DNA from 3 places in the Actinopolymorpha sp. B11F2 genome. Region 1 is predicted to be linked to each of the others. Evidence: riboswitches for the same ligand, from Rfam matches in the RefSeq annotation. Region 1 holds a riboswitch; each other region holds the start of a gene.

Region 1 (10,326 bases):
GTCTCGGCGCCTTCCTCCTGGGACTTCCGGGCACCCGCATGCGCGACGTCCTCGGCGCTGTAGCGCGGCGGTCGACCGGTGCCCAGGCCGGCGCTCGAGAGGATCTTGCCGATGACCAGGCCCACCAACGGCACGCCGACCGCACCGACGAAGAACAGCCACCACTCCGCCATGACGACAGCCACACCGGCCACCACGGAGCCGAGGAAGATGATCGTGACGGTCGTCCAGGCCGCTGGACTGTTGCCGTGACCTGGGTGAATCGAACCGCCCGGTGCGTCCGACATTCGTACCTCTCCTTCGCCCGTTGCCTTCATCATTGTCTCCCGCGTCCCAGATCTGCCGGCCGAGGGGGCGGCGATCACGGCGGGGTGGTCCTCAGCCGCGGGTGGTCGGGTCCTCGCCCCGGTCAAGCGCGGCCCAGGCATCATCGGCCACTGGGTGGCTGGACCGCTCCGGCGGAGCCGACCCGGTTGCCCGCGCTGCCCTGGTGGCGCGAGACGACTCGGTGGCGCCGGCCGGTCTGGTGGAGCGGGCCGGTCTGGTGGAGCGGGCCACCCCGGAGCCACCCGGCGCGTCGTACCGGCTGCCCATCGCGGGCCAGCGGGAACCACCGAGTGCGGTCAAAAGGCCACCGACGGTGACAAGTACGCCGGCCACGCAGCCGACCACCGGCCAGCCGCTCGTCGCCCGCGCCGACGCGTGCACGGTGAGGGTCGGGTCCCCCACCGCCGTCGCGAGCGCGTTGTCGGCGATCGCGGAGTCCTGGAGCCAGAACGCCACGCAGGCCGCCACCATCGCCACACCGGTGAGGACGAGGACGACGCCCACGATCCGCCGGGCGGAGCGGCGGGTGGCGAGTACCGCCAGGAGCCCGGCCAGCCCGACCAGGCCGGCGGCGCGGACGAGGGGTGCGGCCTCTCCCCCACCCACCACCACCCGAACGGCCGGGTAGTCGGGGACAGCCCACTCGGCACTCACCCACGTACGACCCGCCGCGAACAACGCCAGCGCGGCACCCGCCAGAACCAGGACGAGTGCGACCGTCATCTCCCGCCGGGGCGTCATGGCTGCGTGAACGTCTCCGCGACCGCCACGGCCCGCAGGGCCGCCGCCGCCTTGCTTCGGGTCTCGGCGTCCTCGGCGAGTGGGTCGGAGTCGGCGACGATGCCGCCGCCGGCCTGGACGTAGGCCACGCCCTCGCGCAGCAGGGCGGTACGAATGGCGATGGCGGCGTCGAGGTCCCCCGCGAAGTCGAGATAGCCGACGACGCCGCCGTACAGCCCCCGGCGGGTCGGCTCGAGCTCCTCGATGATCTCCATCGCCCGGGGCTTCGGCGCGCCCGACAGCGTCCCCGCCGGGAAGCAGGCGCACAACGCGTCGAACGCCGTCCTGTCCTCCGCCAGGCGCCCGACGACCGTCGACTCCAGATGCATCACGTGGCTGTAGCGGCGGACCGTCATGAAGTCGACGACCTCGACGGTCCCGGGCGCGCAGACGCGGCCGAGGTCATTGCGGCCGAGGTCGACCAGCATGAGGTGCTCGGCGCGTTCCTTCGCATCCGCGAGCAGCTCGACTTCCAGGGCGTGGTCGTGTTCGGGGGTGCTGCCGCGGGGTCGGGTGCCCGCGATCGGATGCGTCATCGCCTTCTCGCCGGTCACCGTCACGAGCGCCTCGGGGCTCGACCCCACGATGTCGAAGTCGTCGTAGCGCAGGAGGTACATGTAGGGCGACGGGTTCGAGAACCTCAGCACGCGGTAGATGTCGAAGGCGCGCGCCGCCGTCCGGCGCTCGAAGCGCTGGGACACCACGACCTGGAACGCCTCACCGGCGCGGATCTCCTCCTTCGCCCGCTCGACCGCCGCCATGTGCTCGGCCTGAGTCCGGCGCCGTTCGTACGCCGGATCGGCCTGCAGGTCGGCGGCCGCGACGAACGACGGCGTCGGCTGGCTGAGGGCCTTGGTCATCGTGTCGAGCCGCTCTACCGCGTCGGCCCACGCCTCGTCGACCCGCTCGGGACTGTCGTCCCAGTTCACGGCATTGGCGATCAGGAGCAGCGTGCCGTCCTCGTGGTCGAGAACCGCGAGGTCCGTGGCCAGCATGAGCGAGAGCTCAGGAAGGTGCAGGTCGTCGGTGGTGAGGTCGGGCAGGCGTTCGAGCCGGCGTACGGCGTCGTAGCCGATGTAGCCCACCAGACCTCCGGTGAGCGGCGGCAGGTCGGGAAGGTGCGGCGTGTGCAGACGGGTGAGCGTCTCCCGGACCGCTTCGAGCGGGTCTCCGCCTTCGGGCAGGCCGACCGGTGGGGTGCCGAGCCAGTGCGCGGCACCATCGCGCTCGGTCAGGGTGGCGGCGGAATGGACGCCCACGAACGAATAGCGCCCCCACACCCCACCCTGTTCGGCGGACTCGAGCAGGAAGGTTCCCGGCTCGTCGCGGGCGAGCTTGGCGTAGACACCGAGCGGCGTCTCCGCATCGGCGAGCAACCTCCGCGTGACCGGGATGACCCGCAGGTTCCGGGCAAGGTCGCGGAATCCCGCCAGATCGGGGCTTGTCGTACCGAGCATCGTCACCGGGGCACTCCCTGCGGGGTGGGTACGCCGACGACGGCATCCAGCAGGTCGGCGTCGAAGCACGTGCGGTCCCCGGTGTGGCAGGCCGGTCCCTCCTGGTCGACCTTGACCAAAATGCTGTCGCCGTCGCAGTCAAGGCGTACCTCCTTGACCCACTGGCGGTGCCCGGAAGTCTCGCCTTTGACCCAGTACGCCCGGCGGCTCCGGCTCCAGAACGTCGTACGCCCGGTCGTGAGCGTGCGGTGCAGCGCCTCGTCGTCCATCCAGCCCACCATCAGGACCTCGCCGGAGTCGTGGCGCTGGACGACCGCGACAACGAGTCCCTGGGCGTCGCGCGAGAGACGTGCCGCGATCTCGGGGTCGAGACCGCTGGAGGGTGCGAGCGGTGTGTCACCGGGCATGGCCGCCATTGTCGCCGGTGGGTCGGACGGCTTCCGGCCCGGGTGCACCCGGACGCATCATGGAAACGTGACCACCGAGCCAGCTCCGACGCAGGTGCACCTGAGCGGCCGATGGCCGGTGCCCAGCAGCCTGCTGGTGGTGGCGGCGGTCGTCGTGCTCGCGTGGCTCGGATCTGGCCTTCGTCCGCACACCTGGCCGTCGACCGCTCTCGTCGTCACCACAGCGCTGGGCGTCGGCATCCTGGCGTTGCGCCGGACCAGGTCCCGGGCACCAACCGGAACGCAGACGCGGCGACGCGTGGCCACGCCACGGCTGCGGCGGGCGGTCATCTGCTGGGCGGTCCTACTCGCGGCCGCGCTCATGTGGGAGACGTACGCCTTCATCCACCAGCCGGCATGGAACGTCAGCAGCGCCGACTACCCCACCTTGTCGGTCCTGCTGGATCCGCTGCTGGAGCTGCGGCCGGTCCGGTTCGTCGCCTGGCTCGCGTGGCTCGGTGCGGGGTTTCGATTGGCGCGACCGTGACCACCCGGCTCGTCGTGATCGCCGGCTTCGTGGTGCTGTTCCTGCTCGCCTGCTCCCTGGTCATCCTGGCGCGGATCCGCCGAGTGCAGCTGGCCACTCTCGGAGAGGCCCTCGCCCACGTGATGGTGCGTGCGGAGGTCCGGATCCTCGTGCTCTGCGCCTGGGCCTGGTTGGGCTGGCACGCTCTGGCCCGCTGAAGCCGACCCGTCGCGCGGCGTCGCTCGCACGGCGCATCGCGGGTGTGCGTGTCAGGTCACGACTCGGGTCCGGAGCGAGGCAGTGACGCCGACCCGGAACGGGAGGCCGCGGAACTCGTGGCAGGCTGACCGACCATGGAGACACCGATTCCGACATCGACGAGCGGCCAACCCGGCGAGCTGCGGGCCTTCGGCGGTGGCGGGCCGGCTTCGGCGCCGGCGGCGAAGGCAGGCGTGGGGTTCACCAGCCGGCGGGCGTACCGCTTCGAGGGGAGCGCGGTCTGCTCCGGCGCGGCCGCCCGGTTGTTCGAGGTCGACGTCGAGGTGACGCCCGACACCGTGCTGTCCTACGTCCTCTTCCCGGACTTCGCCCCCGGCGACCTGCGGTATCTCGCGACCTTCACCGCCGTCGACCTCGAGTTCGCTGACGGCACCCGGCTCAGTGACCTGGGCGTCCGGGACCAGCACGGTGTCGTCCTCGGCCCGCGCGAGCAGGGCGAGGCGCGGACACTCTCGGTGGACCAGTGGAACTACCGGTACGCGCGGATCGGCGACGTCGCCGCGGGCCGGACCGTCCGCGCCGTCCTCGTCGGGTACGACGCGCCCGTTGAGCCGGCCAGCGTCTCGGGCTGGGTCGACGCCATCGGACTCGACGAGCGGCCGAGCACGCCACCACCGGCTCGCCTCTCCGACCACGTGGTGACGACCAGGGGCACCCACTCCAGTGCGGAGTTCTCCCGCGGCAACACGATTCCGGCGACCGCAGTGCCGCACGGCTTCAACTTCTGGACGCCGGTGACCAACGCCGGATCCCTCACCTGGGTGTACGAATACCACCGCGCGAACAACGCCGACAACCGGCCGGAGCTGCAGGCGTTCGCACTGAGCCACCAGACGAGTCCGTGGATGGGCGACCGGCAGACGTTCCAGGTGATGCCGTCAAGCGCCGAGGGTGAGCCAGACGGTGACCGCTCCGCGCGGGCGCTCGCGTTCGGGCACGACGCCGAGATCGCCCGACCCCACTACTACGCGGTGACGTTCGACAACGGCATCAGGACCGAGATCGCGCCGGCCGACCATGCGGCGATGTTCCGGTTCACCTTTCCGGGCGACACGTCGACGCTGCTCTTCGACAACGTGAACGCCGACGCCGGCCTGATGGTGCACCCCGAGCGCAACGTGGTCACCGGATTCACCGACGTACGCAGCCGGCTCTCCAACGGCGCGACCCGGATGTTCGTCGTGGCGGCGTTCGACCAGCCGGTCGTGGCGGGTGGCGGGCCGACCGGCACCGGTGAGCGCCGCGACGCCAGCGGCTACGTGCGTTTCGACACGTCCACCGACCGGACGGTCACCATGCGGATCGCGACCTCGCTCATCAGCCTCGAACAGGCCGAACGCAACCTCGCGCTGGAGCTCGGCCCGGACGAGACGTTCGAGGGCGTCCGCGAGCGTGCACAGCGACAGTGGGACGAGAAGCTCGCCGTCATCGAGGTGGAAGGCGCCAGCGAGGACCAGCTGGTGACGCTCTACTCGAACCTGTACCGGCTCTTCCTCTATCCCAACTCCGCGTACGAGAACATCGGGACGGCGGCCGAACCGGTCTACGCCCACGCGGTCCAGTCCTCGGTCACCACGCCACCGAGCACGCCGACCTCCACCGGCGCCCGGGTCGTGCCCGGGAAGGTCCATGTGAACAACGGGTTCTGGGACACCTACCGCACCACCTGGCCGGCGTACGCCCTCCTCACGCCGGGTCTGGCGGGCGAGCTGGTCGACGGTTTCCTGCAGCAGTACCGCGACGGCGGCTGGATCTCGCGCTGGTCCTCGCCCGGCTACGCCGATCTGATGGTCGGGACGAGCTCCGACGTGGCGTTCGCGGACGCGTTCGTCAAGGGCGTCACGGGTTTCGACGTCGAGGCGGCCTACGACGCCGCGCTGAAGAACGCCACCGTGCGCCCGCCGAACGACCATGTGGGCCGGAAGGGCATCGACAGCTCCCGCTTCCTCGGCTACACCGCCGACGAGTCGACCCACGAGGCGATGTCGTGGGCGATGGACGGCTACATCAACGACTTCGGCATCGCGATGATGGCCGGGAAGCTGGCCGAACGCTGCGAAGGCGACGATCCGCGCCGGGACCGCTACCTGGCCGAGCAGGCGTACTTCTCCCGGCGGGCCCGAGGGTACGTCCACCTCTTCGATCCGGTGGTGGGCTTCTTCCAGGGCAGGCACGGCGACGGCCGGCGGCGGTTGTCGCCTGAGGAGTTCGACCCACGGATCTGGGGCTTCGACTACACCGAGACCAACGCGTGGAACATGGCCTTCCACGTCCCACACGACGGGGAGGGTCTGGCGAGTCTCTACGGGGGAAGGGAGAAGCTGGCGGCCAAGCTCGACGAGTTCTTCGCGACACCGGAGACCGGAGCCGCGGAGTTCAAGGGGTCGTACTCCCAGGTCATCCACGAGATGACCGAGGCGCGGGACGTACGCATGGGGATGTACGGCCACAGCAACCAGCCGGCCCATCACATCGCGTACATGTACCTCTTCGCCGGGCAGCCGTGGAAGACGCAGGAGAAGGTGCGCGACGTCCTCGCCAGGCTCTATCTCGGCAGCGAGATCGGCCAGGGCTACCCGGGCGACGAGGACAACGGCGAGATGTCGGCCTGGCAGGTGTTCAGCGCCCTCGGCCTCTACCCCCTGCAGGTGGGCAGGCCGGCGTATGCCATCGGCTCGCCGCTCTTCACCAGGGCCACCATCCATCTCGAGAATGGCCGCCGCGTGGTCGTCAGTGCACCCGGCAACGGCCCGGACACTCCCTACGTACAGTCGTTGACCGTCAATGGTGAGGCGTACGACGCGACGACGCTCCCCCACGACCTGCTCGCCGAGGGAGCGGTGCTGGAGTTCGTGATGGGCCCACGACCGTCCACGTGGGGCACGGATCCGCGCAGCGCGCCGCCGTCACTGACGACGACCGGCGCCCTGCCGCAACCCCTCGTTGACATCACGACTGCTGGCGAGGTCACCGCCGGCCCGGGGATCGTGGCGGCGCGGTTGTTCGACGACACGGCGAGTGTCGATGTCGGGTTCGACCGACCCGACGCCTGGGTGCAATGCGAGGTTGACAGCGCGACACAGGTCGAGCTCTACACCCTCACCTCGGCATCCGTGGGACGTGATCCGAGCGCGTGGGTGGTCAAGGGCTCGCGAGACGGTGTGCGGTGGGACGTGCTCGACACGCGTACGGACGAGGAGTTCCGGTGGCGCTCGCAGACCCGGGTGTTCGCCCTCGCACGCCCGGCGGCCTGCACGCACTACCGGTTCGAGTTCACCGGCGGCGACGGCAAGCCGTTCGTCCTTGCCCAGATCGAGCTCCTCGCCGAGCCGGCCAGGAGCGGATCGAACACTAGGATCGAGGCATGAGCGACCACGCCCGGACCGAACGCCAGGCGCTGGCCGACCTCCTCTTCGAGGTCGGTCCCGACGCCCCCACGCTGTGCGGTAGCTGGACGAGCAGCGATCTCGTGGCGCATCTCGTCATCCGGGAGAGCGACGTCGTGGCCGCGGCCGGCATGGTGATCGGCCCGCTGGCCCAGCGTACGAAGACGACGATGGACGCACTGGTGCGGCGACTCGGCTACACCGAGGTCGTCGACCGGTTCCGGAAGGGCCCACCTCGCTGGTCACCGATGCGGATCCATGGCATCGACGAGGCGGCCAACACGATGGAGTTCTACGTCCACCACGAGGACGTGCGCCGGGCCAGGCCGGACTGGGAGCAGCGCGAGTTGCCGGCCGACCTGGAGGAGGCACTGTGGCGCCGGGTCACCGGGCCGGGCCGGTTCCTGTTCCGCCGCTGTGCCGTCGGTCTACTCGTGGTCCGTCCCAACGGCTCCACCGTCCGCGTCCGCAACGGGGAGCCCACCGCCGTGCTCGCGGGAAAGCCGAGCGAGATCGCGCTCTACATGTGGGGACGCAAGGATGTCGCCCGGGTCGAGACCAGCGGACCTGACGCCGCCGTCGAGGCTCTCGCCCAGGCTCCGCTCGGTTTCTAGCAACGTGTCCTGACTGGTCGCGGGCGTCGTGCTAGCCTCCGGGTCAGGTCGCCGCATCGACGCGTCGACCCAGTGATGTAACCAGCGACAAAGCAGCAGACGACAGGGGAGCGCGGAAGCGCTGAGAGTGCGGGGCCACGCAAACTGGCACACCCGCAGACCCTCGAACCTGATCTGGGTAATTCCAGCGCAGGAAGTCGGTCTGTCCGGCCACGGCAACGTGACGTACGCACCTGACTCGCACCCCACGAGCAGGTGCGTTGTTGCGCCCGAACGGATCCGGCAGGACGCGGTCGCCCGTCATCTGCGTGAGCAGGCTCTGCGTGGGCAGGGTTCTGCACGAGCAGGGAGGGCAACGCCATGTCCCATGACTCCACCGAGACGCCGACCGGTCGCCTCGACTCCCCACCCACCACCCGCCTTCGCTGGCGGACGGTCGACATCATCGTGGCGGCCGTGCTCGCGGCCGCGTTCGGTGTGGTGTTCGCCGGGTGGAACGCACTGTGGGCCGCGACCGCTCCGGCGTTCACCTGGTTTCCGCCCGCCCAGGCGGTGCTCTACGGCATGTGGCTCGTTCCCGGTGTGCTCGGCGGCCTGGTCATCCGCAAGCCCGGTGCGTCTGTGTTCACCGAACTCGTCGCCGCCACCGTCTCGGTGTTCTTCGGCGCGCCCGCCCCGCTGATGATCGTGGTGTACGGGCTGGTGCAAGGTCTGGGCGCGGAGCTGGGATTCGCGGCGCTGCGCTACCGGTCCTGGCGGCTGCCGGCCGCGTTGGTCGCAGGTCTGACGGCCGGACTGGTACCAGCCGTCCTCGACAACGTCCTCTACAACGCCGCGTGGGCAGCGGCGTGGATGCTCGCCTACGGCGTCCTGGTCGTGGCCAGCACCGTCGCCCTGGCCGGAGTGGGTAGCTATGTGCTCGTGCGCGCGCTGGCCAGCACCGGTGTCCTCGCACCGTTCGCCGCGGGGCGCGAGCAGTCCACGACATGACACCGGCGCACCCAGCGGCCCTGGGCGTCCGCGCCCGCGCCTGGGGCTACCGCCATGCCGGTCGGCAGGCGTGGGCCGTCCGCGGGCTCGACCTCACCGTCGAGCCCGGGGAACGGATCCTGCTCGCGGGCGCGTCCGGCGCGGGCAAGAGCACACTTCTCACGGCCCTTGCCGGCCTCCTCGACCCCGAACAGGCAGGCGAGGTCGAGGGCGCCCTCACCGTCGGCGGGGCTCCGCCGAGGGAGGTACGGGAGCGGGTCGGCATCGCGTTCCAGGATCCGGAGAGCCAGCTGGTCATGGCCCGGGCCGGCGACGACGTGGCGTTCGGGTTGGAGAACCGCGGAGTGCCGACACCCGCGATCTGGCCGCGGGTCGAGGAGGCGCTGAAACTCACCGGGTTCCCGTACGACCGGGACCAGCCCACCGGTCAGCTGTCCGGTGGCGAGAAACAGCGCCTGGTCCTCGCCGGCGTCATGGCGCTCGCTCCCGCCCTCCTGCTGCTCGACGAACCCACGGCGAACCTCGACCCGGACGGCGCCGCCCTCGTGCGTACGGCGGTCGAACGGGTCGTCGCGGCTCGCGGCAGCACCCTGATCGTCGTCGACCACCGGGTGGACGACTGGCTGCCGCTCGTCTCCCGGGTGGTGGTCCTGCGCGCCGGCGGCGGCGTCCTCGCCGACGGTGAACCGGCGCAGGTCTTCGCCACCCAGGGCGAGAGGCTGGCCGCCGCAGGGGTGTGGGTTCCAGGGCACCGGCCACCTCGGCGGCCCTCACCCGAACCCGCCACCGAACCGCTGCTGGCAGCGGAGGGGCTGACCCACACCTATCCCGCCGCCAGCCGGCCCGCGCTGGTCGACGCGAACGTACGGCTCCACGCCGGCGAGGCACTGGCGCTCACCGGTACCAACGGGTCCGGCAAGTCCACCCTCGCGATGCTGCTCGCCGGGCTGCTGCCTCCGTCGGCGGGCCACATCCGTGCCATGCCGTCGTTGTACGTCCGGGCCGGGCTAGACCCCCGGTGGACGGCTGCCCGACGTCGGCTGTTCCGGCGGCAGGGCGGCGAATCACCGCTGCACACCTGGCGGGCGACGGAGCTCGTCCGCGCGATGGGCACCGTCTTCCAGGATCCCGAGCACCAGTTCCTCACCTCAACCGTCCGCGCCGAGCTGGCGCTCGGTCCTCGGCTCATCGGTTGCTCCCCCCGCGAGGTGACGTCGCGCGTCGACGACCTGCTGGACCGCCTGCGGCTCGCGCATCTCGCCGGCGCCAACCCGTTCACCCTCTCCGGTGGAGAGAAGCGACGCCTCTCCGTCGCCACCGCTCTCGCGACCGGGCCGGCGGCACTGGTGCTCGACGAGCCGACGTTCGGACAGGACAGGAGCACCTGGCTCGAACTGCTCGACCTGCTGGCGAACCTGCGCGACGAAGGACATGCGGTGACCTTCGTGAGCCACGACGCGGACTTTGTAGCGGCCTTCGCCGACCGCACGCTCGAGATGCGGGCGGGACGGCTTGTCCACGAGAGCGACCAGCGGATGGCAGCGAAGCGAGAACGCGCATGAGTGTGCTGGCGGAGCCGAT
Region 2 (10,326 bases), on a different contig from region 1:
GTATTCGGGGCGGCCGAACTCCTCGAGGATCTTTCGGCTTGCCGGCGGTGCCATGTCGAGCGTCACGCCCTTGACCGCCGCACCGAACAGGAACGTGCCGTCGTCGTAGATCTTCGCCTGCTGCTCCACGCTCAGCATGTGGTCGAGCAGGAGCAGGATCGCCGCCTGTTTCTGCACGGACACGCCGTGGGGTACGACCGCGTAGTGGGCGTCGGTGATCCAGTGGAAGCCGTCGAGCGCCGCGATCTCGACTTCCTTGGGCACCGTGCCCAGCACCCTCGGGTTGATGTCCCACCCGGTCGTCGACGCGATGAGGTCGACGCTGCCGTTGCCGAGGTTCTTCATCGTCTCGGTCGTACCGGACGGGTAGTACTCGATGTACTTGTCGAGTTCCTTCAGGTAGGCCCAGGTCCTGTCCCAGCCCTTCACCGGGTCTTTCGGGTCCTTGTCGCCGAGGATGTAGGGCAGCCCCATCAGAAGCGTCCGGCCCGGACCGGAGTTGGCGGGTCGGGCGTACATCATCCGCCCCGGGTGTTCCTTCGCCCACGCCAGCAGTGCGTCGGCGTTCGTGGGCGGACTGGGGACCTTCTCCGGGTTGTACTCCAGGAGCGGGCCGGACGGGTCGTACATCACGACGGCGCCGTAGCCCTGGGCCAGCCACTGCATCTTGCTCGCCGCGGGGAGATAGTCGTTCATGTGTGTCAGCCGCATCTGGTGTTTGGGCACCAGTGGCATCCAGAGTTCCTGGGAGATCCCGGCCGCCAGGCCGTCGTTGCCGGTGAGGACGAGATCGATGTTGACCCGCCCGGCGTCCTGCTGGGCCCTGATCTTGCCGGTGAGCTCGGGCGCGGGCGACTTGGAGTAGGTCACCCGGCTCACGATGTCCGGGTTCTCCTCGACGAACTCGTCGATCATCGGTTGGGTGAACTGCAGGTCGCCGGCGACGTCGAGGATGTTCAGCGTGACCGGCTGGGCCGGCTTCGCGGGAACCTCGACCTCCCTGCCTCCCGTCATACTGCTGAAGCCCGCTCCTGGTGGTGGCTCGGGTGCACCACAGGCGATGAGCACGAGAGCCGCGCCCAGCCCAGCGGCGACGTACCGAACTGCACCACTCACGATGGCAGCCTTCATGGCAGCGTCTCTCCTTCGCCGGCGAGCATTGCGGTGACGAGCGACACGAGGTCCATGGGAAACGGGTTTCCCGAAGACGACCACAGCGGGCGTTCGACGGTCAAGACCCCACTTTTCGTACCAACCGGACACGTGGAGTCGCGACCACCCCCGGTATGACCCCCGGACCGACACGCGGGGCAAGGCCAGACACGACCTCGCTGCCCCGCTGTGGGTGAAAGAGCATAGTCCCCGGACGAACCGGCGCAATCCACACCGGAACGGTCCTGTTTCGGCCCAGAGCCGGCGGACTGCCCCACGACTCGACGGTGTTGTGTGGACGAGACTTGAGAGGTCGCTCCTTCCATGGCGGCAGCGGCGACAGTCCTCGTAGCGACGACGAGAGGGGTACGCCTGTGGGCGGTACCAGTGCCACCACTTCCACCACACCGGGCACACCGACCGGCGACGCGTTCTTCACCAGCCTCAACCCCGGTGCGCTCGGTATCAGCCCGGGCTTCGAAGCGGCGGTGGAGCTCGCCGGCGAGTTCGGTTTCGGCGCGGTCGACCCGGACGCCCGCTACCTCGGGGAACAGCCCGAAGCCGAGCTGTCGAAGGTGGGCGAACGCCTGGAGAGCGCGGGTCTGCGTTGGGGATCCGGTGGCGTGCCGGTCGACCTCACCGGTGAAGCGGCGAAGTTCGCGGAGCAGCTGTCGGGTCTTCCGGCGTACGCGGCGACGCTGGCGGCGGCAGGCGTCGAGCGCGCGGGTACGTGGATCCGGCCGATGAGCGACGCGGTGACGTACCAGCGCAACTTCGCCCGGCACGTCGAGCGGGTGGGCCTCGTCGACGAGATCCTGAGCGGTGCGGGGATCAGGTTCGGGCTGGAGTACGTCGGGCCGAAGACCTTCTGGTCGACCGAGCTCTACCCGTTCGTCCACACCCTCGCCGAGGCGCGCGAGCTGCTGGCGGCGGTGGGAAGTTCGAACGTCGGCGTCATCCTGGACACCTTCCACTGGTACACCGCTGGCGAGACGGCCGACGACCTGCGCGGACTGACCGCTGACCAGGTGGTCGCCGTCGACCTCAACGACGCGCCGGTCGGCCGTGAACGCGACGAGCAGATCGACGGCCAGCGGACCCTCCCGGGAGCGACCGGTGTCATCGACCTGGCGGGTTTCGTCGGTGCGCTGCGCGACATCGGTTATGCCGGGCCGATCAAGGTCGAGCCGTTCAACGCGGAGCTTCGGGCGCTGCCGGTCCGCGATGTCGTGGCGAAGACGGCGGACTCCCTCTCCGCCGTCCTCTGAGCCTCGCCCGGCTCCTCGTCGCCCGAAGTGCTCCCGGCGTCCGCCGGGGGCGGCAAATGACCACGCTGAGCAGGTGTGTGGCACCCGGGACAGGTGCCGACGCCTCGTGAGGGTGCGGACGCCTGCTCAGCGTGGTCATTTGCACCGCGCCGAGGCCCCCACGCGTCCCCGCGGCACGTCGGTTGCCGACTAAGCTACTGACGGGTAACGTCTCGATGGTCGGGTTCGGGTCCAAGGTGTTCGCTCGAGTGCGTTCGCCAGGTGCGGCGAGCCTGGCAGGCTGGTAGCCACGCGAGCGCCCGCGACTCGCGGGGTGTTCGTTCAGCCGCGTAAGCGCGCCCGGAGCGAGTGAGGAGCCGGACCGGAGCATGAAGATCGTCGTCTGTGTGAAGTACGTCCCCGACGCCACAGCGGACCGCACCTTCGACCCTGGCGACAACACCGTCGACCGGGTGAACGTGCCCGGCCTGCTCTCCGAACTCGACGAGCACGCGATCGAGGCGGCGTTGACGCTCGCCGAGGCCGGTGACGCCGAGGTCACCGCCCTTGCGGTCGGCCCGCCCGACGCCGCCGCCGCGGTGAAGAAGGCCCTGCAGATGGGCGTGGACGCCGGCGTCCACGTCGCCGACGACGCGGTGCACGGTTCAGACGCGGTGGCCACGTCCCTGGTGCTCGCGAAGGCGCTGGCGAAGATCGGCGAGGAGGGTCCTGTCGACCTCGTTCTGTGCGGCATGGCCTCGACCGACGGCGGCATGTCGGTCGTTCCCGCGATGCTCGCCGAGCGCCTCGACCTGCCGCAGGTGACTTTCGCCGCGAGCGTCGAGGTGGGGGAGGGCGGCGTACGGATCCGCCGGGACGGCGAGACCGCCACCGAGATCGTCGAGGCGTCCCTGCCGGCGGTCGTCTCCGTCACCGACCAGGCCAACGAACCCCGTTACCCGTCGTTCAAGGGGATCATGGCGGCGAAGAAGAAGCCGGTGCAGACCTGGAGTCTCTCCGACGTCGGCGTCGACCCCGGGGAGGTCGGGTTGGGCGCGGCGAGGACGGCGGTCGCGTCGTACACACAACGCCCACCACGTCAGCAGGGCACGGTCGTCACCGACGACGGCGACGGCGGTCGGGCACTCGTCGGCTTCCTGGCCGAGCAGAAGTTCGTCTGAAGCACACGCGCGGAAAGAGATTCGTCTGAAGCACGCGCGCGGAAAGAGATAGGGGAAGGCTTCCGGCATGGCAGAGATCCTCGTCCTCGTCGACCACAGTGACGGCGCCGTCCGCAAGACGACCACCGAACTGCTGACGATCGCCCGCCGCCTCGGCGATCCCGCCGCGGTGTTCATCGGCAGCGGGTACGAACGCGCAAAGGACACCCTGGCGAGCTTCGGCGCCCAGAAGGTCTACCTCGCAGAAGACCCCGAGCTGACCGACTACCTCGTGGCACCCAAGGCGGAGGCCCTCGCCCTGGTGGCGGAGCGCGCGACGCCCGCCGCGATCCTGCTGACCTCCAGCGCCGAGGGCAAGGAGATCGCGGGACGGCTCGCGATCAAGCTCGACGCCGGCGTACTCACCGACGCGGTCGACGTGGTAGCCGGCGAGAACGGCGGCGGGCCGGTCACCACCCAGTCGGTGTTCGCCGGCAACTACACCGTCGAGGCGAAGGTCACCCGCGGCACGCCGATCATCACGGTCAAGCCCAACGCCGCCACCCCGGAGCAGGCTCCTGCGCAACCGGTGGAGGAGAAGCTGGACGTCGCCGTGTCGGACCAGGCGAAGACGGCCCGGGTCGTCGAACGCACGGCACGCACCCAGACCGGCCGCCCCGACCTCACCGAGGCGGCCATCGTCGTGTCCGGCGGCCGTGGCGTCGGGTCGGCGGAGAACTTCGCCGTCGTCGAGGCACTCGCCGACGCGCTCGGTGCCGCTGTCGGGGCGTCGCGGGCCGCGGTCGACTCCGGTTGGTACCCACACGCCTACCAGGTGGGGCAGACCGGCAAGACAGTGTCGCCGCAGCTGTACGTCGCGGCCGGCATCTCCGGCGCCATCCAGCACCGGGCGGGCATGCAGACCTCGCGGACGATCGTGGCCGTCAACAAGGACGCCGAGGCGCCGATCTTCGAGATGGCCGACTTCGGTGTCGTCGGTGACCTGCACACGGTCCTGCCCCAGGCGACGCAGGAGATCACCGAACGCAAGGGCAGCTGACCGGCACACCTGGGTCGCATACCCGCCGCCGAGCGGGTACGGTCGAAGGCAGTGACGCGGGGTGCCCGTAGATCGTTCGGGCTGAGAACACACCCGTGGAACCTGATCCAGATCATGCTGGCGAAGGGACGTCGCGATGCCCGCAGCCGATGCTGCTGTGAAAGCTGACGACATGGCCGACGCGCTCGAGCGGTTGCGCGTCCGGACTCCACTTGTGCACTGTCTCACCAACGTTGTCGTGGCCGGATTCACCGCCAACGCCCTGCTCGCCGCAGGGGCGGCACCGGCGATGGCTGACGCGGTGGAGGACGCCGACGTGCTCGCCCGAGCGGCCGGCGGAGTCCTCGTCAACATCGGGACCGTCACGGCGGCATCCGCCGACGGTATGCGGGCCGCCGTGGTCGCGGTGGGTGACGCCGGCGGTCGCTGGGTACTCGACCCGGTGGCCGCGGGTGCGTTGCCCTGGCGGGCGGCCCTGGCCGCGGAGTTGACGGAGCTGTATCCCCCTGCGGTCGTACGTGGAAATGCCTCGGAGGTCCTCGCACTCACCGGAGAGCTCGGCGGTCGGGGGGTCGACGCGAGTGCCGGACCGGACGACGCGGCCGCGGCGGCCACCGCGATCGCCGGCAGGTTCGGCGCGACGGTCGCCGTGAGTGGGGCTGTCGACCTGATCACCGACGGCGAGCGGACCGTCCGTGTCGAGAACGGCCATCCCCTGATGACGAAGGTCACTGGCGTCGGCTGTGTGCTCGGCGCGCTGGCGGCAGGGTTTCTCGCAGTCGTCGACGATCCTCTTCTCGCCACCGTGACGGCTACCGTGTTCCTGACGCTGGCGGCCGAGGACGCGGTGGCGCGGGCAGACAAGCCTGGTTCGTTCGCGGTGGGTTTGATCGACGAGTTGGCCACCGTCGACGGCGACCGTATCCGTACCGGCGCAAGGCTGCGTTGACAGGTGATCCCGTTGCGCCACCTGGACCTCTCGCTCTATCTCGTCACCGACACGAGGTTGTGTGGCGGTACGCAAGGTGTGGTTGACACCGTGCTGGCCGCGGTGACTGGTGGCGTGACGGCTGTCCAGCTGCGCGACACCCACGCGAACGCCCGCGCGCTCGTGGCCCTAGCCCGTCGCCTGCGCGAAACCCTCTCTGAGACGGGCGTCCCGCTGATCGTCAACGATCGCGCGGACGTTGCGGCAGCGGCGGGTGCTGACGGAGTCCATGTCGGGCAGGAGGACCTTCCGGTCGAGGTCGCGCGGGCGCTCCTTGGTCCAGACGCCTTTGTGGGCTTGTCGATCCAGCGGCCGGATCAGCTCGCCGCGGTGCGTGAGCTGGCGGCGGGCGCCGTCGACTACCTCGGTGCCGGACCGGTCCTTCCGCAACGTACCAAGGGCGACGCCGCTGCTCCGATGGGCCTCGACACGCTGGCAGAGGTCGTCCGCGGAGCATCCTTGCCGGTCGTCGCGATCGGCGGGATCGACACCGACAACGCTGCCGCTGTCCGGGCGACCGGGGTGGACGGCATCGCTGTCGTCAGCGCGATCTGCGGGAGGCCGGACCCGGCCGCGGCGGCCCGAGCCCTGCGAAACTGCCTTGCCGTGAAGGAGGTTCGATGACACCGGCGTTGCGGACAACGCCCGACCCGGAGCAGCCAGGGACTACGCCACCCCCGGTCGCGTTGACGATCGCGACGAGCGATCCTTCCGGTGGTGCCGGGATCCAGGCCGACCTCAAGACGTTCTCGGCACTCGGTGCCTACGGCACGGCCGTGCTGGTCGCCCTCACCGCACAGAACACCCGGGGCGTGACCGGTATCCAGGTGATCCCTACCGCGTTCATCGCCGAGCAGCTCGACACGCTGTTCGCCGACGTCTCCGTCGACGCGGTGAAGATCGGCATGCTGGCGAACGCCGCGGTGATCCGTACCGTCGCGGACGCTCTCGTCCGGCTTCGACCGCCGTGCATCGTTCTCGACCCGGTGATGGTGGCGGCAAGCGGCGACCGGTTGCTGGAACCCGACGCTGTCGCCGATCTGCGCGACCGGTTGCTGCCGCTGGTCGACCTCGTGACCCCCAACATCCCCGAGGCGGCCACGCTGCTGGCCCGCCCGCCTGCACAGAGCGTGGACGAAGCGGAAGAGCAGGCACGGGACCTGCGGCGCATGGGCGCGCGGAGGGTGCTGCTCAAGGGTGGCCACCGGCTGGATTCCGACGAGTCCACCGACGTGTACGTCGACGCCGAACGCACCCGCCTGTTCAACGCCCCACGGATCAGGACCAGGCACACGCACGGCACCGGCTGCACGCTGTCGTCGGCGATCGCGGCGCTGCGACCCCAGCGTCCGGGCTGGCCGGAGGCGATCGGAGCCGCCAAGGCCTACCTCACGGAGGCGATCGCCGCGGCCGACACGCTCGCTGTGGGTACCGGTAACGGACCCGTGCACCACTTCTACCACTGGTGGGGGAACCGTGACGCCGCCTCCTGATACCGCTCCCGACCCGGCGCACAGTACGACGGGCAGTACGACGTTCAGTGCCGCGGCGTGGACCGCGAGCGCCGTGACCCGCGAGGCGATCGACGCGCTGCCGTTCGTTCGCGGGCTGGGGGACGGCTCGCTGGACCGCGACCGGTTCGTCTACTACCTCGCTCAGGACGCGCACTACCTCGAGGACTACGCACGGGCGCTGGCCACGGCGGCGGTCATGGCGGAGACGGTCGACGACCTGGCGTTCTTCGCCGGCTCGGCCAGGGACTCGATCCTTGTCGAGCGTGACCTGCACCGCCGCCACGTCGGCGACATCGCCCGGCACCCGGCGAGCCCGACCTGTCTGGCGTACACGTCGTACCTGCTGGGCGTCGCGCACACCCAGGGTTACCCGGAGCTGGTGGCCGCGCTGCTGCCGTGCTTCTGGATCTACTCCGACGTCGGTACGCGGCTGCTGGAGCGGGCTGGGGCGTTGCAGGGGCATCCGTACGCCGACTGGATCGGGATGTACGCGGACGAGTCGTTCACAGCCGCGACCTCGACGGCACGGGCGATCGCCGACCGGGTGGCGGCCGGCGCCGGCGAGCCGACCCTGCGCCGGATGCACGCGGCCTTCGCCCGGGCGACGACCTTCGAGTGGATGTTCTGGGACGCCGCCTGGCGCCGGGAGACCTGGCCCTCCTAGCACCGCGAGCCGCGGGCGCCGGGGAATGATCACGTTTACGTGATCATTCCCCAACGACACGCGGCAAGTTCGACGTGCTTCGTTGGTACCTGCCGTGCATCGTCGGGAGCTCAGAGAGGCTCTAGTCGCGAACGTCGTGCTCGCCGCCCACGTACCGGAGACGGTTATTACTCTGGAGGGCGATGGATGCCACGCCTTCCCCTGTCTACCTCGACCACGCCGCGACGACGCCGATGCTGCCCGAGGCCGTCGCGGCGATGGCTGCCCAGCTCCCGCGGCTGGGCAACGCGTCGTCCCTGCACGCGTCCGGCCGCGCGGCCCGGCGGGTCGTCGAGGAGTCGCGCGAGACGGTCGCCCGGGCCCTGGGCGCCCGGCCGTCGGAGATCGTCTTCACCGGTGGCGGCACCGAGGCCGACAACCTCGCCGTCAAAGGCCTCTACTGGTCCCGTCAGGCCGCCGACCCGCGTCGGCGCCGGATCCTCGCGAGTGCGGTGGAGCACCATGCGGTCCTCGATGCGGTCCAGTGGTTGGCCGGCCACGCTGGCGCCGAGGTCGAGTGGCTGCCGGTCGACGACGTGGGCCGGGTGGACCTCGACGCCGCCGTCGCGAGCGTGGAGCGGGATCCCGCCTCCGTCGCGTTCATGACGGTGATGTGGGTCAACAACGAGGTCGGTACGGTCCAGCCGGTGTCCGAGCTCGCCGCACTCGCCCGCCGGCACGAGATCCCCTTCCACACCGACGCGGTCCAGGCCGTCGGCCAGCTGCCTGTCGACTTCACCTCCGCCGGACTCGACGCCATGACGGTGACCGGGCACAAGGTAGGCGGTCCGATCGGTGTCGGCGCGCTCGTCGTACGCCGGGAGATCGACCTCATGCCCCTCCTGCACGGCGGGGGACAGGAACGCGACGTCCGGTCGGGCACGCTCGACGTTCCCGCGGTCGCGGGGTTCGCCACGGCGGTGGAGTTCGCGACGTCACGGCACGTCGAGCTCGGGCGCACTCTGGCCGGTCTGCGGAACGAGCTCGTCCGCCAGGTCCTCGCCGAGGTGCCCGACGCCGAACTCAACGGCGAGCCGCTCGCCACGGACCAGCGCCAGCCGGCTGGCGAGGCGCGCCGGCTGCCTGGCAACGCGCACTTCTCGTTCCCCGGCTGTGAGGGTGACTCGCTGCTGCTCCTGCTCGACGCGCGCGGGATCGAGTGCTCCACCGGTTCGGCGTGCTCGGCGGGCGTCGCCGAGCCGAGCCACGTCCTGATCGCGATGGGACGAGACGAGGAGCGGGCCCGCGGATCGCTGCGGTTCAGCCTCGGCCACACCTCGACGCGCGCCGACGTCGACGCCCTGGGCACCGCGATCGGACCCGTCGTCGAGCGTGCCCGCGCCGCCGGGCTGGTCAACGCAGTCAACACCGCAGGCGTACACGAGCGGGTCACGGGCACGACGACCGGAGGAGGACGCTGATGCGGGTGCTGGCGGCGATGTCCGGCGGAGTCGACTCGGCGGTCGCGGCGGCGAGGGCGGTCGCGGCGGGCCATGACGTCACCGGCGTCCATCTCGCCTTGTCGCGCAACCCGCTGTCCTTCCGCACGGGAGCCCGCGGCTGCTGCACTCTGGAGGACTCCCGCGACGCCCGCCGGGCCGCTGACGTGCTCGGGATTCCGTTCTACGTCTGGGATCTCGCCGAGCGTTTCCAGGCCGACGTGGTTGACGACTTCGTGACGGAGTACGCGGCCGGGCGCACGCCCAACCCGTGCGTACGCTGCAACGAGAAGATCAAGTTCACGGCGGTGCTCGACCGGGCGCTCGCGCTCGGCTTCGACGCCGTGTGCACCGGCCACTACGCACGCCTCGTCGACGGTGCGGACGGACCCGAGCTGCACCGGTCGGTCGACCCGGAGAAGGACCAGTCCTACGTCCTCGGCGTGCTGACTGCCGACCAGTTGGCGCACGCGATGTTCCCGCTGGGTTGCTCCCACAAGACCGACGTACGCGAGGAGGCCGCGGCGCGCGGGCTCGCGGTCGCGGAGAAGCCCGACAGCCACGACATCTGCTTCGTCGCCGACGGTGACACGTCCGGCTTCCTCTCGCGCGAGCTGGGTGAGCGGCCCGGCACGGTCGTCGACGAGGACGGCACCGTGCTCGCCCGCCACGACGCGTCGTACGCCTTCACCGTCGGGCAGCGGCGCGGCCTGCACCTCGACCGGCCCGCCGCGGACGGCCGACCGCGCTACGTCCTGTCGATCGAACCGGTGAGCCGCACGGTCACGGTTGGCCCGCGCGAGCGGCTCGCCGTGCGAGCGCTCGCGGGCACCCAGCCGCGCTGGTGCGGGTCGAAGCCCGCCGGTGTGGTGCGCTGCCGGGCCCAGATCCGCGCCCACGGCGAGGCGTTCGCGGCGCGGGCGTGGCTCGACGGCGAGACGCTCCGCGTCGACCTCGCCGACCACGCCGTAGGTGTCGCGCCCGGGCAGTCGGTCGTGCTCTACGACGAGAGCCGGGTCATCGGCTCTGCGACGATCGCCGACACCGTTCCGGCCGCGGTGGC
Region 3 (10,326 bases), on a different contig from region 1:
GACGGTCAGGTATGCGGCACCGTCGATGGCAGCGCGGCGTACCTCATCGCTGGCGTGGCAGGAGCGCCCGTAAAACCGCGCTGGTGCGACATCACGCGGCGACTGGGCCGAGGAGAGGTGGACTCCGTCAGCGCCTGGCAGCCAGCGGCGGGCCGAGATAACCATGACGTCGTGGTCGCGGATGCGGCGGTTGATCTCGTGGGCCAGTGCGACGCGCGCAGCCTCGGCGAGGTCGAGCTCGCGGAGAATCAGGGCCTTGAGCCCTGCCTCTGCACACCTCCCGACCGTGTCGACAAGGTCGGCTCCAGGCGGCAACTGCGTGCGGTCCGTAAGCAGCAGGATGCGTGGGAGCCCAGACTCCAGGCCGGACCTCACCTCAGGTTCAGAGCCAGGCCCTCGGCGGGGCTGCACAGACTTCGTCATACGGCCACCCGTCCGGCCATGGGGGAGGAAGGGCGGGCGGTGGTCAGCCGTGGGATTCGCCCAGCGGCTCGTGCCAGGTACCCAGCCTCCACACCGAGGCGGATCGCCTCGGCCATCCCGACCGGGTCGTCCGCGCGGGTGATCGCGGTCGCCGCCATAACCGCGTCACAGCCGAGTTCCATCGCCTGGGCGGCGTCGCTTGCGGTGCCCACTCCGGCGTCGAGCACCACGGGGACCGCAACTGCCGCGCGCACTGCTTCGATGGCGTGGGGGTTCTGGATGCCCGAGCCGGATCCGATCGGCGAACCGAGCGGCATCACCGCGGCACAGCCGACATCGACGAGTCGCTGGGACAAAACCGCGTCGTCGGTGGTGTACGGCAAGACCGTGAAGCCTTGTCCTACAAGGGTTTCGGCGGCGTCGAGGAGCTCCACCACGTCCGGCATCAACGTCCGCTCGTCACCGATCACCTCGAGTTTCACCCAGTCAGTACCCAGCGCCTCGCGGGCGAGGTTGGCGGTGAGGACGGCCTCGCGGGCGCTGAGGCAGCCGGCGGTGTTCGGCAGGATGCGCGCGCCGGTCTCCTGCAGTGACGGAGCGATGCTCTCGAGCAGTGAACCCTCGCCGGTGTGGGAAGTGCGCCGCATCGACACCGTCACGAAGCCCGGGCGGGCGGTACGGATGACCTCGATGATCGTGCGGATGTTCGTCAGACCACCGGTGCCGACCCAGAGCCGGGAGGAGATCTCGACGTCGCTAATGGTGAGAGACGCCACGTCAGCCTCCCTGCCGGGCGGTGACGATCTCGACGCTGTCGCCGGATCGCAGGCCGGTCTGCTGCCAGGTGCTGGCGCGTACGACCTGGCTGTTGACCGCGACGGCGACGCTCTTCGGATCCGGCAGTCGCTCGAGCACCAGATCGGCGACGGTCGCGCCGGTAGGTACCTGTGCCGGTTCGCCATTGACAGTGATGTCCATCAGTTCCTCCTATCAAATCGGCCGGGGGAGAAGGGGTCGGCCGAAGACGTCGGGCACGATCCACCGCGGGACTCGATGTGCTCACGCAGGATGCGGGCGGTGATGGGAGCGAGGAGTATGCCGCTGCGGTAGTGGCCCGCCGCGAGGTAGAGGCCGTCGATGCCGCCCGGGCCGAGCAGTGGACCGTTGTCCGGGGTGCCGGGACGATTCCGCGCGACGACATCGAGGATTTCCGCGCGGTCCAGGCTGGGGACGAGCGTGCGAGCCGCGTCGAGCAGCCGGCCGATCCCGCCGATGGTTGGAACCGGCTCGCCGCCGTGTTCCTCGCTGGTGGCGCCGATGACCACCTCACCGCCGGCCCGGGGGACAACGTACACCGGTTCGCCGTGCACGATGGCCCGCACGGTGCGGGTCAGGCCCTCGCCGGACGACAGGTGGGCGCGGAGAATCTCGCCGCGGACGGGTCTCACGTATCGCCGCTGTGGCACCTGGTCGGGCAGGGCGTAGCCAGTGGCGACGAGCACGGCGTCGGCCGAAATGGTGCGGCCGTCGTCGGTCAGGACACCGTCCACCGAGGCGGAGGCGGTCGACGGCGTGGCTCGGCAGCGTTGGATGCGACGGTCCAGCAGCGCGAGCAGTGCCGCGGCGACCTTGCGCGGGTTCACGCTGTGGTCGTCGGGAAGCGAGGCTCCGCCACCGGCCCGGGCCGACAGCGTCGGCTCGCACTGCCGCAGCTCGCGCCGGCTCAGCTCCTCGAACGCGATGCCATGCTTGGCAAGCACGTCGAGTGTCCGGCGTACCACCTGTAGGTCATCGTGGTCCTGGCCGACCAGGAGTGTGCCGTGGCGGCGATAGTCGACATCGTGTCCCGACGTGGCCTCCAGCCAGGCGGCGTACTCCGGCCACAGCCGCGCGCTCTCCACGCCCAGGCGTAGGAGGTCCTCGTCACCGTGCCACGCCTCCCCGGCAGGGGACAGCATCCCGGCCGCGGCGTGCGTCGCACCGGATGCCGGCGCGGGGTCGAAGAGGCGCACGTCGTGACCGGCCCGCATCAGCTCGGCGGCGCAGGCGAGGCCGATGATCCCCCCGCCGATGACCGCGACCTTCATCGAGCGAGGGCGGTCGTGGCCTCCTCGTCTCCGGTACGCCATCGATGGGTACGAATGGCCGCAGCGATCTCGGCGGCTGCGGCTCCGGGGTCATCGGCCTGCGCGAGCGCGGCGATGACGGCGACGCCGTACGCACCGGCCCGCATCACCTCGGGTACCCGGTCGAGAGTGATGCCGGAGATCGCGATTGCGGGCAGGACCTTCGCCACGTCGGCAAGGGTGTGCAGCCCGATCGGGTCGGGAAGCCCCTGCTTGCTCGTGGTGAGGTAGATGGGGCCGACACCGACGTAGTCCGCGCCCTCGGCCTTCACCTGGCGCGCATGTTCGGCGTGGCGGCAGGTGCCGCCCACGAGGAATCCGGCGGGTGCGAGGCGGCGGGCGTGCCAGACCGGCAGGTCGTCGAGACCGACGTGCACACCGTCGGCTCCCGCGGCAAGCGCAACGTCAAGCCGGTCGTTGACGATCACCTTCGCCCGGTCGGCAACCCGGGCGACAACCTCGGCGGTCAGGTCCAGCAGCTCGCGGTCAGTGAGATTCTTCGCGCGAACCTGAATCGCATCGACACCGGCATCAACGACAGCTTCGATCGGCTGACCATTGAGGGTCGCAGAGTTGGTGATGCAGTGGAAACGGGGCAGCACGGGCGCTCCTCACTTCCTTCGCCGGAATTACCCGGATCAGGTTCAACGGTCGGAGCGGCGTCAGCTCCCTCTCAGCCCGCTGCCAGCGAGCACCCGCGTGGAGGTATGACCTTAGCAGGCCACGCGCGTCACCATTGTGCGAATGACACAACTCTTCACGACGGCGTTGGGGGCCTAACCTGACCTACCGGGTGACCGCGTGATCTATGGCTGTGGTGGCGAGTTTGCGGCTGATCGCGGAGGCGGCCGCGCGGACGGCGGGTGCGATGGTCGGTGTGGAAATGTGGTCCGTGCTGCCCGACAAGCTGAGTGCTGCGACGACCTGTTGGCGGTGCGTGATGCCGGCGGCGACCGAACGGGTGCCGATGGCGAACTCCTCGTTGTCGACGGCGAAAAGCTGCTTGCGGATGGTGGCGAGTTCGCGCCGCAACGCGGCCTCGCCCGTCAGCGAGTTCCGTGTGCGGCTGACCAAACCGTGCTCGCACATCACCTTCTCCAGCAGGTCTGGCACTGCGAAGGCGAGCAGCAGCTTGCCCGATCCTGTGCAGGTCAAGGGCTGCCGACCACCGACCCGGGTGTCGAGCCGGACGCTGCGACGTCCGGAGATCTTCTGCAGGTAGACAACGTCGGTGCCGTCGAGAATGGCGAGCTGCACGGTTGCATGGGTGATCTCGTACAGGTCCTGCATGTAGGGGAGGGCTGCGTCCCGGAGGCCGAGGCCTCGATGTTCGGCGCGTGACCCGAGTTCGAAGAGTCGAAGGCCGAGAGCGACTCCATCATCGATCGGCTGCAGCAGGCGTGTGGTGACCAGATCGGCGACGATGCGGTTCGCGGTCGCCTTCGGCAGCCTGGTGCGCTCGATGATGCGGGTGCGGGTAACCACCGGCCCGTCGGATCCGACGGTTTCCAGGATCGACAGTACCTTCTCCAGCATGGATCGCGGGCTCGCAGCGTGACTCATTCAATGAGCCTATGTCTTCCACGGAACGGCCGCTGAGCTTAGCGTTCGGCAGATAATCACGACGACCGACCTGCCGAGCGTCCGGACGATCTGCCAATCCTGGAACGAGATGTCGTCCGGATACTCCGTCCTCGACGCGGACGACAAGGTCCTGCTGCTGAAGACAACTGAATCCACCGACCCGATTGTCGGCACCGTCTGGGAACTTCCCGGCGGAGGCATCGAAGCGGGCGGGGGTTGGGCCGATGCCGCCGGTCGCGAGCTGCACGACGAGACCGGCCTCACCACCGACGCAACCCACCTGAGTGAGCCGGCCTGGCAGCGAACAGCCACCTACCGCTACCGCGGTCACCGACGCCTGCAGCACGAACGAGTAGTAATGGTTCGCCTTCCAGAACGCCAGCCCCAGGTCAGCGGACGCAATCGGACCGACGACGAGCGGAACGACTGCATCGGATCGCGGTGGTGGCCGATCGAGGAGATCGTCAACAGCTCGGAACGGTTCTATCCCGGCCGCCTGCCGAGTCTGCTGCCCCGGGTCCTCAGCGGCCAGCCCGTCACCGAGCCGTTCGAACGCTGGCCCTGAAGCCGCGCTGTCACGAACCGCGCCCCGATCCCTGTCGCATCTACATCCGAACCGCTTGTGAGAAAGGTCAGCCATGCGTTCTCTTGTCGTCGACCATTCCGTACCCGGACACATCCGCCTCGGCGAGGCACCGGAACCGGAGCCGGGCCCGGCTCAGGTTCTGATCGACGTGAAGACGGCGTCGCTCAACTGTGGTGAGCTGGCTTATGCGCGCGGCGCTGCCGAGGAGGGCACCGTGCTGGGCTGGGACACGGCCGGCGTCGTACGTCGTGGCGCTGGTGACGGCTCCGGGCCGGCCGTCGGCACGCGGGTGGTCGGCTTCGCTGGGTCGGGCGGCTGGGCGGAGCGACGGGCGCTGGACAGCGCCGATGTCGCGGTCGTTCCCGACGATGTGGAGCTCGGTGCTGCGGTGACCTTGCCGGTGGCGGGCGGTACGGCGCTGCGGGCCCTACGACGGCTCGGCTTCGTCGCGGGCGAGCGCGTCCTGGTGACCGGTGCGTCGGGGGGAGTCGGGCGGTTCGCCGTGCAGATCGCGGCGCTTGCGGGCGCCCACGTGATCGCTAGCGTGGGCAGTCCCGAACGCGGCGAGGGCCTGGCCGAGCTCGGCGCGGCGGAGGTGGTCGTCGGCCTCGATGCGATCGACGAACCGTTGTTCGGCGTGATCGACAACGTGGGCGGGCCGCAGCTGGTGCAGGCGTTCGGGCTCCTGGGCGAGGGCGGCTCGATCCAGTCGATCGGCGGCACCTCGGGTGAGCCGGCGGTCTTTGCCCCGTACGGCACTGTGGGGTTGTACCGGAAGATCGAGGCGTTCGACAACACGCTCGGCGACATGGGGCGGCACCTGGCGCCCCTCCTGCGCTGGCTCGCCGCCGGGAAGCTTGACCCGCAGATTGGCTGGCGCGGCGACTGGAGCCGCGCGGGCGAGGCGGTCGAGCTACTGATCGGCCGCAAGCTACCAGGCAAGGCAGTGCTCGAGATCGCGTAGGGCTGCCCGGCGCCCTGGAACTCAAGGCCATCTGCTGCGGGCCCCAGTCGCCGTCGGCTCGAAGGAGGTCACGCAGCTAGGCTTGCTGCCGCAGTCGTCGATCGCGCCGGACCACATCACGGTGGCCGACCTGGTGGCGTGCTACGAAGACAGACCCATGGAGTCGGGCCGTTGCTGACATGTCTCGGCTGTATCACAGGTCATACCCGCGCTTGGTCCGCACGCAAGGTGTCTGCCGGAGAGAGCAGCTGCTTCGCGCGAATCCTTCTGTGATCGTGGATACCGCGCGATCGCGTAGACCAGAGTCGCAGCGATCCCGCCGGCTATCGCCAAAGCGGCGGATCTGCTCCCGCTGGCCGTCGCCACGCGAAGGGCCTCTCCGCTGAGCCCTGCGTGCCCGTTGTTGGCCAGGAGTACCAAGAAGGCGAGGCCAACAACCGCGCCCAGCCCGGAGCCGGTGGAGACGATCGCCGAGGCAACGCCCTGCCGGCTCGGCTCGACTCCGATCGCCGCGATGATGAACATCGCGGTGAACATCGCGCCATCGCCGATGCTGACCAGAATCAGTCCGAGGGCGAGGTCCGCGTAGGACGCGTTGGCCGTCATGGCAAGACCGAGCACGGTTGCGCCAAGCAGCCCGACGCCGAGTGCGCAGACAACGACATTCTTCAGACCTATCCGCGTCGAGATCAGCCCCGCGAGTGCGGACGCGGCGGCGACGACAACCGTGGGGACAACAAAGCCGAGGCCGGTCTGCAAGGCGTTGTATCCGAGGACGTTCTGGAGGTAGATCGACAGGAAGTACAGCAGCGACCCAAATGTCGCTGTGAACATGAACGCAACAACGACTGCGAGGCGTACGAATCGATTCTGCAGCAATACGCGCGACACCAGAGGATCGCGGGACCGCAACTCGATCCTTGTGAATGTCCAGGCCAGCACCACGCCCAGGAGTGCCGGCCCGACGACCATCACCGACGTCCAGCCAAGCACAGGACCTTGTATCAGGGACCATACGACCAGCGTCACCGAGACTGTCACGGTCAGTGCACCGGCCAAGTCGAAGCTACGCGTGCGATCGACCGGTGAATCCTTGGGCACGACGACAAAAGCCGCCGCAAGCGCGCCAACTGCCAATGGAACGTTGATGAAGAAGACCGAGGACCACCCGAGGCTGCGAGTGAGGATACCGCCCAGGAGAACGCCTATCACCAGTCCGGCCGCACCTGATGCACCCCAGATGCTGAGGGCACGATTGCGTGCCCGTCCCTCGCGATAGGTCGTGTTGATCACGGCTAGAGTTGCCGGAAATACCATGGCACCTCCGATTCCCTGCACGACCCTGGCTGAGAGCTGTACCGCAGGTGTGGTGGCGATGCCTCCAGCGAAGGAGGCGATGGCGTAAAGGGTCAGGCCGATGGCCAGCATTCGACGTCTCCCCAGCAGATCCGCCGCTCGGCCACCAAGAAGCAGAAAGCCGGCGGATGCGATGGCGTACGCTGAAATGACCGACTGCAGAGTTTGGGCGGAGTACCCAAGAGCGCGACCGATGTCTGGGAGCGCGACAACGACGATGTACTGATCCAGCGACACGATCAGCATCGCGAAGGACACCAATATCAGACGCCGGGTTTTCCGATCGTGGTTTCGGCGAGCCGTACGCTTGCTGGTGTTGGTCGTCACATGGGTCTCCGTTTCTTCACGTCTGAGCGATGACACGCAGGGCACCCCGAAGGTTCAGGCGGCGGAGGCGACCGCCGCCTCCCGGGGGAAGAAGGGGAGTTCGATGTAGACCCTGTCGGCGAGGCGGCATTCGACGCCCAGGGCGGCCCGCAGGTGCTCGACGCCGATCGGCTCGAGGATCCTGCTGAGTTCCACCTGGGCCAGGTCCGGCTCCGGCTCGTACAGGCGCGGCCGCAGCACCAGGTGCTCGTTCGGCGCGATGAGCGTGATCCGCAGGTCGGCGTCTCCGCGTACCAGCGCCGCTCCCGCCGCGCTCCACACACCCGCGAAACCGCCTCCGATGATCACCACGTGTCCCATCGTGTTTGTCCTCTCCTGAGCCTCGCCCCCCCCCCCGGAATCGGAGGGTTCGGCAGGGAGACAAGATGGCGGGTTCAGATGTGACCGATACGAGCGAGCTTCTCGGGATTGGCCAGTCTCCTGTACTCCGTGATCCGCCCGTCGACGATCTCCACGGTGTCCAGCCAGACCAACTCGCCACGACGGTAGGTCGCCAAGGCCGGGGAGGCGCTCTGATGCTGTCCGGCTCGTGAGATAGTTTCAAAAACTATTGAAACTTCTGAGTAGCACCGGTTTTGCTTGCTCGCATGGGCGAGTTGCAGGAGTACGTCGAGGAGATCGGGCTCTACTTCGCCGGCGTCGGGTTGCCGCGCATGCCGGGCCGGGTGCTCGGCTGGCTGCTGGTCTGCGATCCACCGCATCAGTCGGCTGATGAGCTGGCGGCCGCGCTGCAGGTCAGCAGCGGGTCGATCAGCATGGCCGTGCAGATGCTGGTCCGGGCCGGTGCGGTCGAGCGGTACGCGAAGCCCGGCTCGCGTCGCACCTACTACCGGCTCCGACCCGGTTTCTGGTTGCACGAGGCCGAGGAGAAGGCCAAGCAGGCCGCCGAATGGCACAAGCTGGCCGACCGTGGCCTGGAGATGCTCGACCTACTCGACGAAGACGGTGGCGACGATCGTTCACAACGGCTTCGCCAGATGCGCGACATGTACGCGTTCCTCGAGGTCGAGTACGCCCGGATCGCCGCCAGGTGGCGAACCGGGAAGACAGCTTCCAATTCTGAGGAGTCGGGGTCATGAGCGCTGCCAACCCTGTCGTGGCAGTCGACGGTCTCACGTTCACCTACCCGAAGTCGGCCGAGCCGGCCGTACGCGGGATGAGCTTCTGCGTCGAGGAGGCCGAGGTATTCGGTTTCCTCGGCCCCAGTGGCGCCGGGAAGTCCACGACACAGAAGATCCTGATCGGCCTGCTGTCCGGCCACGGCGGAGCGGTGAGCGTGTGGGGCAAGCCGCCAGCGGCATGGAAGTCCGAGTACTACCGGCGCATCGGCGTCTCGTTCGAGCTGCCCAACCACTATCAGAAACTGACCGGGCTGGAGAATTTGGAGTTCTTCGCCTCGCTGTACCCCGGCGAGAAGGAGGACCCGATGGCGCTGCTGGACCGGGTCGGGCTTGCCGAGCACGCGAACCTCCGGGTCAGCAAGTACTCCAAGGGCATGCAGATGCGCCTGGTGTTCGTCCGCGCCCTGCTGCACAAGCCGCGGCTGCTGTTTCTCGACGAGCCGACCTCGGGCATGGATCCGGCCAACGCCCGCATCGTCAAGGAGATCATCAGGGAGCTGCGTGCCGAGGGCCGCACCGTGTTCCTGACCACGCACGACATGACCACCGCCGACCAGCTGTGTGACCGGGTGGCGTTCGTCGTCGACGGGCAGATCGCCGCGCTCGACACTCCAGAGGAGCACAAAGTACGCCGCAGCCAACGCACAGTCCGCGTCAGCTACCGCACATCGACCGTCGAAGAGCTGCAGTACAAGGACTTTCCGATCGACACACTCGCCGATGACGACACGTTCGCGACGTTAGTACGCAACCGGCAGGTCCAGGCCATACACAGCCAGGAGGCCAGCCTGGAAGACGTCTTCATCGACCTCACCGGACGGACACTGCAATGATCACCTCGGTTGTCCGGCCTCTCCGCGCTGTTGTCAAGCTGGACCTGCGGCTGCAGTGGCGTTACGGATTCTTCTACGCCACGGCGTTCTCGATCGTGCTGTGGGAGGTCATCGTCGTTCTCATCCCGGACGGGCTCAAGCTCACGGCCATGCCGTATATCGTGTTCGGCGACTCGGTGCTGATCGGGTTCTTCTTCATCGCCGGAGCGGTGTTCTTCGAGAAGGGTGAACGCACCCTGTTTGCCCTGCTGTCCACGCCGGTGCGGTTCGGGCACTATCTGACCGGCAAGCTTGCCACGTTGAGTCTGCTCAGCCTGGTTGCGGCGGGCGTGGTGAGCGTCAGCGGAGCGGGCGCCGCGTTCCACCCGGGCATGCTGTTCCTGGCCGTGGTGCTGTGCACGTTGCTGTTCCTGCTCTGCGGACTCATCTCCGCGGCACCGTTCCCGTCGATGACCGACTGGCTGATCCCGTCCACGGGTGTGATAGCGGTGCTGAACGTCCCGCTCCTGTCGTACGCCGGCATCTGGAACCATCCCGTGTTCTACCTGCTCCCGACCCAGGGATCCCTGCTGATGTTGGGATCCGCGTTCGGCCAGCTCGATCTGAGCGGCTGGCAGGTGGCGTACGCGCTCGCCTACCAGCTGCTGTGGATCGTGGGACTGGCCTGGCTCGCGCGGAAGGTCTTCGACCGTTACATCGTGGCGAAGGAGGGAGGCGCGTGAGCACAACGCAAGCGGTCCTGGCGTTCGGCCGTAACGACCTGAAGAGCATTCGGCGTGACACCATCATGATCGGTGTCGGGTTGGGGCCGTTCATCTACGCCCTCGCCATGTGGTTCCTGCCGCCGCTGACCAACTTCCTGCAACGGCAGTACGCCTTTGACCTGACGCCGTACCACGTGCTGATCGTGAGCGCGTTCGTCATCGTCGGCCCGATCGCCGTGCTT

What was found. Region 1 has a riboswitch for thiamine pyrophosphate ahead of ABN034_RS01765 (ECF transporter S component). Riboswitches for the same ligand answer to the same signal wherever they lie in the genome.
Region 2: it holds a riboswitch for thiamine pyrophosphate, as region 1 does, so the genes downstream of both, thiM (hydroxyethylthiazole kinase) here and ABN034_RS01765 (ECF transporter S component) in region 1, are expected to answer to the same signal.
Region 3: it holds a riboswitch for thiamine pyrophosphate, as region 1 does, so the genes downstream of both, thiE (thiamine phosphate synthase) here and ABN034_RS01765 (ECF transporter S component) in region 1, are expected to answer to the same signal.

What each region holds. Positions count from the first base shown of each region.
Region 1 is NZ_JBEFTX010000001.1:375,786-386,111, forward strand. It holds gene ABN034_RS01725 (HGxxPAAW family protein) at 1-287, opposite strand, end outside; gene ABN034_RS01730 (Trp biosynthesis-associated membrane protein) at 379-1,068, opposite strand; gene ABN034_RS01735 (anthranilate synthase component I) at 1,065-2,564, opposite strand; gene hisI (phosphoribosyl-AMP cyclohydrolase) at 2,567-2,971, opposite strand; gene ABN034_RS01745 (hypothetical protein) at 3,039-3,497, shown strand; gene ABN034_RS01750 (DUF6186 family protein) at 3,494-3,694, shown strand; gene ABN034_RS01755 (GH92 family glycosyl hydrolase) at 3,830-7,123, shown strand; gene ABN034_RS01760 (TIGR03085 family metal-binding protein) at 7,120-7,755, shown strand; TPP riboswitch at 7,850-7,968, shown strand; gene ABN034_RS01765 (ECF transporter S component) at 8,116-8,745, shown strand; gene ABN034_RS01770 (ABC transporter ATP-binding protein) at 8,742-10,307, shown strand; gene ABN034_RS01775 (energy-coupling factor transporter transmembrane component T family protein) at 10,304-10,326, shown strand, end outside.
Region 2 is NZ_JBEFTX010000004.1:213,875-224,200, reverse strand. It holds gene ABN034_RS09910 (extracellular solute-binding protein) at 1-1,131, opposite strand, end outside; gene ABN034_RS09905 (sugar phosphate isomerase/epimerase family protein) at 1,527-2,420, shown strand; gene ABN034_RS09900 (electron transfer flavoprotein subunit beta/FixA family protein) at 2,789-3,580, shown strand; gene ABN034_RS09895 (electron transfer flavoprotein subunit alpha/FixB family protein) at 3,648-4,619, shown strand; TPP riboswitch at 4,667-4,765, shown strand; gene thiM (hydroxyethylthiazole kinase) at 4,756-5,568, shown strand; gene thiE (thiamine phosphate synthase) at 5,581-6,231, shown strand; gene thiD (bifunctional hydroxymethylpyrimidine kinase/phosphomethylpyrimidine kinase) at 6,228-7,100, shown strand; gene ABN034_RS09875 (TenA family protein) at 7,084-7,785, shown strand; gene ABN034_RS09870 (cysteine desulfurase family protein) at 7,968-9,245, shown strand; gene mnmA (tRNA 2-thiouridine(34) synthase MnmA) at 9,245-10,326, shown strand, end outside.
Region 3 is NZ_JBEFTX010000006.1:326,983-337,308, reverse strand. It holds gene ABN034_RS14400 (thiamine phosphate synthase) at 1-375, opposite strand, end outside; gene ABN034_RS14395 (thiazole synthase) at 420-1,199, opposite strand; gene thiS (sulfur carrier protein ThiS) at 1,201-1,401, opposite strand; gene thiO (glycine oxidase ThiO) at 1,401-2,510, opposite strand; gene thiE (thiamine phosphate synthase) at 2,507-3,151, opposite strand; TPP riboswitch at 3,148-3,258, opposite strand; gene ABN034_RS14375 (IclR family transcriptional regulator) at 3,336-4,112, opposite strand; gene ABN034_RS14370 (NUDIX domain-containing protein) at 4,222-4,698, shown strand; gene ABN034_RS14365 (zinc-binding dehydrogenase) at 4,772-5,683, shown strand; gene ABN034_RS14360 (MFS transporter) at 5,825-7,366, opposite strand; gene ABN034_RS14355 (hypothetical protein) at 7,421-7,717, opposite strand; gene ABN034_RS14350 (hypothetical protein) at 7,801-7,923, opposite strand; gene ABN034_RS14345 (GbsR/MarR family transcriptional regulator) at 8,014-8,505, shown strand; gene ABN034_RS14340 (ABC transporter ATP-binding protein) at 8,502-9,380, shown strand; gene ABN034_RS14335 (fluoroquinolone export ABC transporter permease subunit) at 9,377-10,102, shown strand; gene ABN034_RS14330 (Rv2686c family ABC transporter permease subunit) at 10,099-10,326, shown strand, end outside.